Regions from separate parts of the Butyrivibrio sp. AE2005 genome, predicted to be linked through region 2. Evidence: predicted binding sites of a transcription regulator. Region 2 holds the regulator's gene; each other region holds the start of a gene.

Region 1 (4,511 bases), on a different contig from region 2:
CTAGATGCGGGAGCGGTCAAGGTGCACGATTCACTTGAGGTACTCGGAAGTTTTTACAGAAATTTCCTGAGCAAGGGAGACAGGGTTATACCTCTTTCAAGGGAAGTGCAGATAGTTAAGGATTACCTGGCGCTTCAGAAGTTGCGCTACGGAGATATTTTTGAAGATGAGTATGATATAGATGAAAAGACCAATAAGTTTATTCTGCCAAAGCTGATACTTCAGCCGCTTGTGGAAAACAGTATATATCATGGCATCAGGATGAAAGGTGAGAAGGGAAGTATTAAAATAAGTTCTAAGCTTGAAGATGGTTTTCTTCATTTGAAAGTTCGTGACACAGGTGTTGGAATGACACAGGATCAGATTGACAAGATCTTGCACTCAGACAGAAATTTTAAAGGAGAGATTGAGGGCGAGAGTTTCGGGCTGTGGGGAACCATTGAAAGAATCAGGATTTATTGCGGAAGTAACGATGTTGTCAGGATTGATAGCGAAGTAGGGGAATACACTGAGATAGAGTTTATTATCTCGGAAGAAATGGCAATAAGGGGCGTAAGTGATGGACAGAAAATATAGGGTTATGATAATAGATGATGAGGAGTCGGCTCGGAAGCTTATGCGTGCAGCGATAAATTGGGGAGAGCTGGGCATGGAAGTTGTCGGAGAAGCGGCAAGCGGCATAGAAGCAATAAATGTTATTGACGACCTTAAGCCGGATATAGCATTTGTTGATATTTCAATGCCTTTCATGGACGGAATAGAATTTACCCAGACTGCGACGGGGCGATATCCGAATCTTGTAATAATAATAATGACAGCGATAAACCAGTTTGAGTATGCAAGGAGATGCGTAAGCCTTCCGGTATTTGACTATATGCTTAAGCCTATGGTCAGAACAGAGATCACAAAGGTCCTTGAGAGGGCAAAAAAGATGCTTGATGCATCAAACGATACATGGGAAGAACCAAAGAGCGAACCTGTTGTATTGTCTGCAGAAGAGAACAATACGACCGAACTGATAAAAAAATACGTTGAGGACAACTTTGCCGATTCAAAGCTAAATCTCGCATACATAGCACAACACTTTGGTTTTAGTGCAAGTTATCTCTCACGAAAATTCAAGCAGGAGACCGGCAGCAACTTCATCGAATACCTCACAGACCTTCGCATGAAAAAAGCCATGCAGATAGCCAGAGCCAACGTTAAGATGTATCAGGCCGCCGCCGAAGTCGGCATTCCCGATCCCAACTACTTCAGCCGCTGCTTCAAAAAATACGCCGGAATGAGCTACTCCGAGTACGTCTCCTCCAAATACGAATAAACTAAGTGCATCGTTCACAGCATCGCCATTTACAGACTGCCACACAGGCACCGCCGCACAGATGCATGGCCGAGCATTGCGAGAGAGCTTAGGATTTCATGCGGCTCCCAAATCTGCTCTGAAATTCCGCTTTTAGGCTCATTGTTTGACATTCGGTCCGCCCGATAGCCGGAGCCATAGGCTTATGTTTTTTCGCAATCACTCCGACTCACATTTTTATGGGGTTCCGATCGTTTTTCTTTTATGGCGCATGTTTCGACTAAACTCGCATCCCGATGTCTTTATCGGAAATGTAATAGCCCGCATGTGCGGGCGTATAAAAATAAACAAAGCCATCTCTGCAAGCTTAAAAAGTTTGCGAGAGTGGCTTTGCTTATTTTTATAGCTGTAAATGGCGAGGATTGAATCGATGCAGGCTTGTTAGCACTCATGTTTGGTGAGTGCTAATTTTTTATTGACTTTTGCGAGTGGGGGAATTAAACTTTTATTTGTACGGTGGAGGGAGACTGAGACTGTGCATATACTGAAATGATGCAAAGGAGTGAGAGTTATGGCTTCAAAAAAAGGTAATCTTTCAATCAATAGCGAGAATATGTTTCCGATAATAAAGAAATGGCTTTATTCGGATCATGACATTTTTTACAGGGAAGTAATTTCAAATGCCTGCGATGCGGTTACGAAGATCCGCAAGATGGATATGATGGGCGAGTATGAACTTCCTGAAGGTTTTAAGCCCCGTGTTGATGTGGTGCTCAATGATAAAGAGAAGACTATTAAGATTACGGATAACGGAATCGGTATGACAGCCGAGGAAGTTGAAGAGTATATCAATCAGGTGGCTTTTTCGGGAGCGACCGATTTCCTTAACAAGTATAAAGATAAGGCAAATGCCGATCAGATCATAGGACATTTCGGACTTGGTTTCTACTCAACATTTATGGTGTCTGATTCTGTTGATATCGATACACTTTCATATAAGTCAGATGCAGCGTCTGTTCACTGGACATGCGACGGCGGCTCTGATTTTGAGATGTCTGACGGAGAAAAGAAAGAGGTAGGAACTACAATTACCTTACATCTGTCGGATGACTGCCTTGAGTTCTGCAATGAGTACAAGGCAAGAGAAGTTATAGAAAAATACTGCTCATTCATGCCTTATGACATTTATCTTTCAAGAGAGAATGAAGAGGGAACAGAGACAATCAAGGCAAGCGAGAAGCTTGATTCGGATGTTGTGATAGAAGAAGTACATCCCGATAAGAAAGAGGGCGAGGACAAAGAGCCTGAGCTCGAGTACAAGATTAAGAGAAGACCTCAGCTTCTTAACGATACACATCCTCTTTGGGCTAAGACTCCCAAGGATTGTACAAATGAGGAGTATCTTGAGTTCTACAGAAAGGTGTTCCGCGATTATAAGGAGCCTCTTTTCTGGATCCACCTTAACATGGACTATCCGTTTAACTTAAAGGGTATCCTTTATTTCCCCAAGATCAACATGGAGTTTGAGTCAATCGAGGGAACAATCAAGCTTTACAATAACCAGGTATTTATCGCGGACAACATCAAGGAAGTTATTCCTGAGTATCTCATGCTCTTAAAGGGTGTGATCGACTGTCCCGACCTTCCGCTTAACGTTTCAAGAAGTGCGCTTCAGAACGACGGATTTGTTAAAAAGATTTCTGAGTACATCAGCAAGAAGGTAGCTGAGAAGCTTGCCGGACTTTGCAAGACAGATAAAGAAAACTATGACAAATACTGGGATGACATCAGTCCTTTCATCAAATACGGTTGTCTTAAGGACGACAAGTTCTGCGAGAAGATGAACGACTACATCCTCTTTAAGAATCTTGACGGTAAGTACCTCACACTTCCCGAAGCTCTTCAGATCAACAAAGAGGCTGAAGATAGAGCGGCATCCGACGATCCGAAGGGAGTCGATGATGACGCCTATGCCAATGATGCCGAAGAGTCGAGCCGGAACGGCGAAGACGATTCGATGCATCAGACGGCTAGAAGCGACGCAGATAAGTCCGAAGACAAGAAGGATGAGAAAGAGGAAAAAGAGCCTCGTATCATCTACTACGTAACAGATGAGCAGCAGCAGAGCCAGTACATCAAGATGTTCAAGGCTCAGAAGATGGAAGCTTTCGTAATGAAGCACAACATCGATACTCCTTTCATGCAACAGCTTGAGAGCAAGAATGAGGGAATCAGCTTTAAGAGAATCGATGCCGATCTTACAGATACATTTAAGAGTAAGACATCCAAGAAAGCTGCAAAAGAGCTTGAAGAGAAGGAAAAAGAGATTTCTGAAAAGCTCAAGAAAGCTCTTAAGAATGATAAGCTTGTTGTTAAGCTTGAAAAGCTTAAGGATAAGAAAATGTCTTCAATGCTTACTGTTTCAGAGGAATCAAGACGTCTTGCCGATATGATGAAGATGTATGCAATGAACGGAATGTCCATGGGAGATTTCGGCGCATCGGAAGGTCAGACACTTATTCTTAATGCAAATCATCCTCTTGTTCAGTATGTGATGGACAATAAGGATGAGAAGAATACAGAGATGATCTGTGAACAGCTCTATGATCTTGCAAGGATCCAGAATGCGCCTCTTGACGCTGAGTCAATGACTAAGTTTGTTGAGAGAAGCAATGAGATTATGTTGATTCTTGCTAAATAATAATGTTGATGGTTTAAGGTTTGATGCACTGTTTATGCTAAGTCATAGACAGTGCATGAATTATAATGGGGATTGCATATGAAAAGAATTCGCAACTGTAGGATAGGTAACATTATTTTGAAGATTTTCTTGATAAGTACGCTGGCTTTTGCCTGCTATTATTTGAGAGATCTTTTTCAAAGTCCGTTTGGGTTCAGCGGATTCAGGGACAATCCATCGATTTTTGTCGTAAAAATACTTCTGATAATTACTGTAGAATCGATCCTTTTCTGGACCGGAATAATTCTGGTTTACATAAATTGCAGACAGCTTGGAGTTAAATGGAGAGCACTTGGTATCTTTTTTGGAATGATACCGATACTCAATCTGATAATGCTGGGTAAGATCATTAAGACTGCAGATGATGAAGTTAGATTTGAATCTGCGAAGATGAAGATAGATGCTGAAAGAAAAGCTGATAAGATATGCAAGACAAAGTATCCCATCCTGTTGGTTCACGGGGTTTTCTTC
Region 2 (4,511 bases):
ATACCGTTTGCATCGATATCGAATGTTACCTCGATCTGAGGAACTCCTCTCATTGCCGGAGGGATTCCGTCAAGTCTGAACTGTCCGAGTGACTTATTGTCCTTAGCGAACTGTCTCTCACCCTGAAGAACGTTGATGTCAACGGCTGTCTGGTTGTCAGCTGCTGTTGAGAATACCTGGCTCTTCTTTGTAGGAATAGTTGTGTTACGCTCGATAAGTCTTGTAGCAACACCACCCATTGTCTCGATTGAAAGTGAAAGAGGTGTTACGTCAAGAAGAAGGATATCGCCTGCGCCTGCATCTCCTGCGAGCTTACCACCCTGGATAGAAGCACCGATAGCTACGCACTCATCAGGGTTAAGGTTCTTTGAAGGCTCCTGGCCTGTAAGCTGCTTAACTTTCTCAACTACGCAAGGAACACGAGTTGATCCACCTACAAGGAGAACTTTTCCGATATCTGAATTTGTAAGACCTGCATCTTTCATAGCGTTCTGAACAGGGATTGCTGTTCTCTCAACAAGGTCGTGGATAAGCTCTTCAAATTTAGCTCTTGTAAGATCTACATCGAAGTGCTTAGGGCCATCAGCGCCTGCTGAAATGAAAGGAAGGTTGATATTTGTTGTTGTTGATGAAGAAAGCTCTTTCTTAGCCTTCTCTGCAGCTTCTTTAAGTCTCTGCATAGCCATCTTATCGCCTGAAAGGTCAACACCCTCTTTGCTCTTGAAGTCCTGAACCATCCAGTTGATGATTGCCTGGTCGAAGTCATCACCACCAAGGTGTGTATCACCGTTTGTAGAAAGAACTTCGATGACACCGTCACCGATCTCGATGATTGATACGTCGAATGTACCACCACCAAGGTCATAAACCATAATCTTCTGCTCTTTCTCGTTATCAAGTCCGTATGCAAGTGCAGCTGCTGTAGGCTCGTTGATGATTCTCTTAACCTCAAGACCTGCGATCTTACCTGCGTCCTTTGTAGCCTGACGCTGTGCGTCATTGAAATATGCGGGAACTGTGATTACAGCTTCTGAAACTTTTTCGCCGAGGTACTGCTCTGCATCAGCTTTGAGCTTCTGAAGGATCATAGCTGAAATCTGCTGAGGAGAGTACTTTTTTCCATCAATGGTACGACCGTTGTCTGTACCCATATCTCTCTTGATTGAAGAGATTGTATTGTCTGCATTTGTAACTGCCTGACGCTTAGCGGGTTCACCAACTATTCTCTCGCCATTCTTTGTGAAAGCAACGATTGAAGGTGTTGTTCTGGCTCCCTCTGCATTAGCGATAACAGTAGGCTTTCCGCCTTCCATAACTGCTACGCAGCTATTTGTTGTACCTAAGTCGATACCGATAATTTTACTCATTTCTACTTTTCCTCCGTTATAAAAATTGAATTATTTACGTATTGATATACAGTGATATTGATTTGTTTTTTTCTATACCACTCACTGGGTAACACCAACCATGCTGTGTCTGAGCACGGTGTCGTGGAACATATATCCCTTTTGAAGTTCCTGTGCAACAATTCCGGATTCATATTCCTCGCTTTCCACCTGCATAACCGCGTTGTGGAAGTTGGGATCGAATTCTTTTCCCACAGCTTCAATCGGGGTTACTCCAAGATCTTCCATCTGCTTCATAAGCTGTTTATAGATCTTGTTCATACCGTCTGCAAAGGCTCCGTCTTTCTCATCTTCGGGAACCGCCTGAAGTCCTCGCTCAAAATTATCTATTACAGGGAGAAGCTTCTCGAGAATGCTTCCCTGGCCCTGCTCAAACATCTGGGCTTTTTCTTTGTCAGTTCTTTTTCTGAAATTATCAAACTCAGCAACCTGTCTTATAAGTCTGTCATTTAGTTCATCAATTTTTTCTTTGAGAGGGTCCTTTTTTTCTTTTTTATTAAAAAGACCTTTCTTCTTATCTCCTGATTCTTCTTCGGAAGTTTCTTCATTTTCTTCCGCGGAAGCTTCCTCTTCAGAAGCTTCTGCCTCGGCTTCGGCTTTTTCAGCAGCCTCCTTATTCTCCTTGGCTTCCTCTTCAAGCTCTTCCATGATCTCTTCGAGAACTTCCTTCTCCTGCTCGTTTACTTCCTTAGCAGGTTTATCGTGAACTTTTTTCTTATCTGTACTGCTCAATTTAACTTTGCCTCCTCATCTAGCTCTTTTTCCTATAAAGTTCATCAAGAGCGTATCTCATATTCTTAAGTGTCGAAATAACTTTGTCGTAGTCCATTCGCTTAGGGCCGATTATTCCGACGGTACCTTTCATTCCGTCACCAAGTTCGTATGTTGCGGTAACAACGCTGCAATCCTTCATCGCCTGAACCGGAGTTTCGTTTCCTATATAGACCTGAATGCCTGTCTCTTCTTCATCAGCAGAGAGCGTGTTCTCAACGATACTGTTAAGATCTTTGGCATCCTCAAACGTGCTTATCAGCTCACTCGCTTTGGCACTGTCCGTAAGTTCCGGATACTTGAAGATGTTCATCGTTCCGCTTGTATATATCTGAAGATCGTCATCCGCCGTGATTGACTCTGCCGCAGCATCAATGACGTTTCCTATGATCTCACTGTGTATTCCGGCTTCCTGCTTAACCGCCGCTATAAGTCCGAGGTTAATATCTTCAACCGCAAGGCCGTCCAATCTTGTATTAAGCAAGATGTTGAGCTTAAGCATCGTGGCGTCATCAAGCATTTCCTCTACATTTATAAACTTGTTCTTGATGACATTGCCCTCTATTACTATGGTTGCAAGAAGGTGTTCCTCATCGACCTTTGATATCTGTATGAATTTAAGTTTGTTCTTTCTGATCTGTGGTGCCGAGATCATCGTTGCGTAGTTGGTATCAACGGCAAGTGTCTTGGCAACTTTCTTAAGGAGCGTCTCAAGCTTCTCTTCTTTATCAAGAAGCATCTCCTTCATATTCTCTACTTCCTGCTCTTTGTCACGAAGCATCTCGTCTACATAGACGCGGTAACCCTGATCTGAAGGAATACGTCCCGCCGATGTATGCGGCTGAATAATAAGCCCCATCTCTTCGAGGTCCGCCATCTCATTTCTTATAGTAGCGGAACTAAGATTAAGATCCGTATACTTGGAAATTGTACGGCTTCCCACAGGTTCGCCTGTCTCAAGGTAATTTCTGACTATCGCATGAAGTATTTTTCTTTTTCTCTCGTCTAATTCCAAAGTGTCCACCTTCCTATGTATTCACCGGTTAAATTCATTGGACGGTAACTGTTTTCTTATGTGTTAGCACTCACTTGACTTGAGTGCTAACATCTTCTGTATCATAAATTATCACTCCGGACCATTAATGTCAACATACCTTTTCTAAAAAGTATATAAAGTGGTGGCTTACATGACGCTGGGACTTGAAGGCATATGTTCAAAAATGCTTGTGTTCGGCTGCGCAGTGATTTTCATAATTTTCCAAGAAAATTTGAAAATCATCTTGCTCGTCCGAGATCTGCACATTTTCGAACATATGCCTTCAAGTCCCGGCTGGTTATGGAAAACCACTACTAAATAAAGTGCTTCTTTATAGTATATGATATCTTAGATGAAACTACAGAAATCCGCACTTGCTGCAGATTTCGTGAAAAAGTGATTCAAGAGTCAACCAAGCCCCATCGACGAAGTCGATTTTAATTGGCTTGGTTGATGCATTCTTGAACTTCATGTTCAAGAATGTATAGATTCCTGAACGACATAATTTGAAATAATGATTAGACCATGCTTTCCAGAAGGTTGGGAATTACTTGGATTTTCTTTTTTATAAGAAATTCACTTAATACAAAAAGGGTTATCATGTAGGTTATGGCAATAGGGCTAAGTCCCCTGTAAAAAAGAGCGTGTTCGAAGCCATACCATGGGTTGAGCCAGGAAATTCCCAGCGGGTTAAGGATGCTGGCAAAGATGGTCGCTATGACTGATATCAGCATTGAGCAGAGGCGGCTTTTGAACAATATTATTATCAAGCCAACGATATTTATCAGTGAAAAAATAGTCAGCACCGAGAGAACAATCCACTTCCACTCTTTTAACAGTGTAAGCAAGGGATTTCCGCCTTTTAGGGCAACAAATATCATGGTTATCGCAGCTGCCAATATGAAATAGAAAAGATTTATAAGTCTGACAGTCAAAAGTTTCATCGTATAGATCTTATTTATTGAAATATTAGTGAAATAAGAATTTGCGATTCCACAATTTGTCTCTTCTATAGAGAAGCTCTCCGAAACCACAACTGATATAAATATAGGGAAAATAAGGGTCGAAAAAAGATCCATCGCAGTAACATGTATGATATCGCATGTTATTTCTTTTACCATGAGCCCCAAATATCCCTGAAACAAAACAGACAGGATTGTCAGAACAACTCCGATTACGAGTATCCCGGAACCTTTAATTTTTCTTAGTTCAAATCTTAAATAATCCATGTTCCCTCCTATGAGTAGAACTTTTTCCCACTTATATATACAAAAGTAGCGCCGATTGCAATATTCAGT
Region 3 (4,511 bases), on a different contig from region 2:
TCCACCACCGAAGATGATACCTTCTTCTACAGCAGCTCTTGTAGCGTTGAGAGCGTCTTCCATTCTGTACTTAGCTTCTTTCATTTCAGTCTCTGTTGCAGCACCTACTCTGATAACGGCTACACCGCCTGCAAGCTTAGCAAGTCTCTCCTGAAGCTTTTCTTTATCGAAATCTGATGTTGTATCTTCAATCTGCTTCTTGATCTGAGCAACTCTTGCTGCGATCTCATCTTTCTCTCCAAGACCGTCAACGATTGTTGTCTTCTCTTTTTCTACCTTGATGCTCTTAGCTCTTCCGAGGTCATCAAGTGTTGTATCCTTAAGCTCAAGGCCAAGGTCTGAAGAAATAACCTTACCACCTGTAAGGATTGCGATATCCTCAAGCATAGCTTTTCTTCTGTCACCGTATCCGGGAGCCTTAACCGCTACTACATTGAATGTTCCGCGAAGCTTGTTAACGATAAGTGTTGTAAGAGCCTCACCGTCTACATCCTCGGCAATGATAAGGAGCTTAGATCCTGTCTTAACGATCTGCTCAAGAAGAGGGAGGATATCCTGAATGTTTGAAATCTTCTTATCTGTGATAAGAACATAAGGATCTTCAAGATTTGCTTCCATCTTATCCATATCTGTAGCCATGTATGCTGAAATATATCCTCTGTCAAACTGCATTCCTTCTACAAGGTCAAGCTCAGTCTGCATTGTCTTTGACTCTTCGATTGTGATAACGCCGTCGTTTGAAACCTTCTCCATAGCGTCAGCGATCATCTGTCCTACTTCATCATCTCCAGATGAAACAGCGGCAACTCTCATAATCTGATCCTTGCCCTTAACCTTTGTAGCCATCTTTCCGATTGCTTCAACAGCGCACTCTGTAGCCTTCTTCATGCCCTTTCTGAGTACGATGGGGTTAGCACCTGCAGCAAGGTTCTTAACACCTTCATTGATCATTGCCTGTGCAAGAACTGTAGCTGTTGTTGTTCCGTCACCTGCTACATCGTTTGTCTTTGTAGCAACTTCTTTTACAAGCTGAGCGCCCATGTTCTCATAAGCATCTTCAAGCTCGATCTCTTTTGCAATTGTAACACCGTCGTTTGTGATTGTAGGTGCACCGTATGATTTATCAAGAACTACGTTTCTACCCTTAGGTCCGATTGTAACTCTGACTGTATCTGCAAGCTTATTAACGCCTTCCACCATAGCTGTGCGGGCGTCTGCGCCGTACTTAATTGTCTTTGCCATTTATTTATCCTCCGAATGTGTTTGATTATTTAATGATAGCAAGTATATCGTTCTGCTTAACAATAATGTATGTTACATCATCAAGCTTTACTTCTGTTCCGGCATATTTTGAATAGATAACATTGTCACCCTTCTTAACCTGCATAGTAACTTCTTTACCGTCAACTACTCCACCGGGTCCGACAGCGATAACTTCTGCCTGCTGAGGCTTCTCCTTCTCTGCTCCGGGAAGTACGATTCCTGATTTTGTTGTCTCTTCTGCTTCAAGCTGCTTTAATACAACTCTGTCTGCAAGTGGTTGTAATTTCATTACAAATGCCTCCTTTATATGATGGTTTGAATAATCTTTTTAATTGTTAGCACTCTTTTAAGTTGAGTGCTAACCTCTAAGAACATATATTAGTGACTTCGCTTTATATGTGCAAACGCGAATATAATACCATATTTATTATATTCGCGTTTTTTCTTTCATATTCTCTTTTTTTCTCTCTTTTGCATCATATACTTTTTTATGGCTTAAAATACGTAATCGCAACAATCTTATCATCCACTGCAAACGTGATTCCGCAGTCCTTGAAATCATAATTCATGATATGGCTTCCCTCATCAGCTTCACTTGAAGGCTCTCCGTAAGCGGCTCTTAATTCTTCTTCCGTACTTCCGACGGAAATGCCTTTGGAAGTCTTTAAGTTCTCATCATGAACCGTAAGCTGTGCAGGCTTTTTAACCCCATCGACCTCTTCAGTGAAAAGAATCATTCTATCGGTATCAATATAATAGATATTTCCGGAATTATCGCCCGTCTGATTATCTTCCGTACTGATAACACTCAGTATCGTTTCAATATCATCATTTATTGAAGCAACTTTTCCGTTGTATTCAAAAGAACCGGCAGGAAGCTCAGGTTCCTCGGAAGTTGCTTCCGTAGCCGCTTCTTCTCCCGAAGCTCCATCGGATGATTCTTCCGAGCTGCTTTCACTAAATAATCCTTCTATGTCAATATCCTTTTCATCATTGATAAAAGACTCAACAAATTCACCTATATCGGATACTTCCTCTATATCCGGTAATCCCTCGATTTCGGGCAGTCCCTCTATTTCAGGTAGCTCATCACATCCGGAAAGTGCGAACATCAGCACTGTTGCCATTAAACATGTCAAAATTCTTTTTTTCATACAACCAACTCCCTTTCAAAAACCCCAACTAACAAAAAAGACCGCACAAACAGCAGATCACCCCGCTATTTTGCAGTCAAACCATCTCTTTATATAAATATAAAAGATTTACGACTTTGCGCCCATACATTGCTATATGTTTGCCCTGTTTTATATATGTTAATTTTAACATAACTGTAAAATATTATCAATCTCAGCCACCCCATATCAGGCATTCTCCTTTATTTGCAAATATTTCAGCCTTATAATCCACTTTTATGGCACAAACTCTTGCATCATTCGGAAAAATTATTTATAATCATTTTATTAACATATATTTTACAAAAATGTAGAGAAACTTCGTCTCTAAGATTGGAAAATGCTATGGAAACTAAAATAATATTCATCAATGATGAACTTACATCGCATAAAAAAGAACTTGAGAGCTGCAGAAAAGAGATCAATGAACTCCTGGCAAAGTTCGAAAAAATGGAGCTTGATCCCGCCAACAAAAGCTACGTACGCATGATGGCAGCCAAGATCAACATAACAATGCACGATATTGATTCAAATATCCGAAAGATATCTTTTGCATATAATATCGCGGAGCAGTATGCCGAAAGGCTCATCAACTATTCATATATGAAAAACACGCTTCTTACGAATGATACCGAAGATGAAAGTCCGGATACAAAGCATTCCCAAAATTGAATGTCAAAACATCAAAAAAGCTCATAATAATACCTCCTGCCAACTTCTAATGACAGGAGGTTTTATATACCTAAAATATTTACATAAGTTTCTTTCGTCCGAGCATTTTTCTGATCATGCCCTTGGACATCTCAAAGCCAAGCGATCCCGAATTAACAACAATCATATCTTCAGGCGCGCCCATAAGATCCGATGCTTTCCAGATCCAGCCGCCCCACTCTTCCTGGGAATAAACCTTATTAAATTCATCCCAGTCGGTAAATACCGGAGTTGCGTTAGTTTCATTCTTTCCGCTTCCTTTGGAAAGGCAGGGAATGGAAATCTTTGTCCCCTTTTTCACCGAACCCTTTGCATCAATTCTTTTGGCAATCTGGTCCATCCCTTTGACAGGCACCAGAAACGAAGCACTTCGAAATGTTTTGACTATATCTTCTTCAAGCTTCTTAAGCATTTCTTTTTTCCCGTCATAATCGGCACTGTAAAGGCGTTCTTCCTGGAACTTTGCCACCGAGCGGAAAAAATCCGGATTCATCACAGGACGGTTTATTGCAGGCGTCTTGCTAAAATCCGGCGCCGGGATTATTTCTTCGCTCTTAATAGATATCGCAGAATATGCCAGGATATCTACCTGAAAAACCTCTACTCCGCGCATATAAGCCGAGATACCAAAGAATCTGAACAGATCGCTGTGAGGTATTTCAGTTACTTCAAATGTTGTTCTGAACTGTTTCATAAAGTAACCGACACATTCATCGGCATACTCTCTTTCCGTAAAAACCCAGACCCTGTTTCCGTCATCGATAAACGGCGAATGAGTTATCCTGTCTGTAACCGTCCAAAGACATTCCGCTGACTTAAGCCTTTCTATTATGATCTTCTTAAGTACGTCTATTGCCTTAACAAATCTGACTGCGTGCGCATCCTTCTTCTTTAAGGTATCCTTGCTTATACCTACAAATAATCCCTTTTCGACTGCATAACACGCATTTGAATGAATCGTAATAATATCCTGGATTGGGAGCTTTTTAATCTCCTTCATGGTTTCTGTTTCATCCGGACTTATCCTTGGCACATACCTGTCACTTATGGCATGTGCATGCTGTGTTCTCTCTTCTCTTGTCATTAATAAAAAAATATCCCTTTTGTCTTTTGCTGTTTCTTCTGCTACGTTATTAGGAAATTAATTATATAAACTTCCTATTAACATCTTACCATGTGCGCCCTCTTATAGCAATAATTAGCCCTCTTAAAACCTGCCATAATTATTTCATACTCTTTTAATAATAAATAAATTGCATCCACGGCACTTATATTACATAATACTGTTAAGAAAATGTCGTTTTCAAAACATGGATGTTTTGAGTTTACAGATGTATCGCATGTACAAGGAGGGCAATGTTATGA

The links. Region 2 encodes HrcA, which represses chaperone genes, less so after heat shock. Its sites were predicted from a motif close to TGTTAGCACTCNNNNNNNNNGAGTGCTAACA; they were not measured.
Region 1: a site for HrcA is predicted at 1,740-1,770, ahead of htpG (molecular chaperone HtpG). Genes of this name have one in related genera too.
Region 3: a site for HrcA is predicted at 1,597-1,627, ahead of DL92_RS0104380 (co-chaperone GroES). Genes of this name have one in related genera too.

What each region holds. Positions count from the first base shown of each region.
Region 1 covers NZ_JMMD01000005.1:172,954-177,464, forward strand. The annotation lists gene DL92_RS20140 (cache domain-containing sensor histidine kinase) at 1-576, shown strand, start outside; gene DL92_RS0106545 (response regulator) at 560-1,321, shown strand; gene htpG (molecular chaperone HtpG) at 1,872-4,001, shown strand; gene DL92_RS0106555 (esterase/lipase family protein) at 4,080-4,511, shown strand, end outside.
Region 2 covers NZ_KK366043.1:71,558-76,068, reverse strand. The annotation lists gene dnaK (molecular chaperone DnaK) at 1-1,367, opposite strand, end outside; gene grpE (nucleotide exchange factor GrpE) at 1,449-2,138, opposite strand; gene hrcA (heat-inducible transcriptional repressor HrcA) at 2,158-3,192, opposite strand; gene DL92_RS0116145 (ABC transporter permease) at 3,732-4,442, opposite strand; gene DL92_RS0116140 (ABC transporter permease) at 4,451-4,511, opposite strand, start outside.
Region 3 covers NZ_JMMD01000003.1:188,289-192,799, reverse strand. The annotation lists gene groL (chaperonin GroEL) at 1-1,242, opposite strand, end outside; gene DL92_RS0104380 (co-chaperone GroES) at 1,268-1,552, opposite strand; gene DL92_RS0104375 (hypothetical protein) at 1,752-2,417, opposite strand; cyclic di-GMP riboswitch class I at 2,486-2,572, opposite strand; gene DL92_RS0104370 (hypothetical protein) at 2,781-3,107, shown strand; gene DL92_RS0104365 (SseB family protein) at 3,187-4,230, opposite strand; gene DL92_RS0104360 (hypothetical protein) at 4,508-4,511, shown strand, end outside.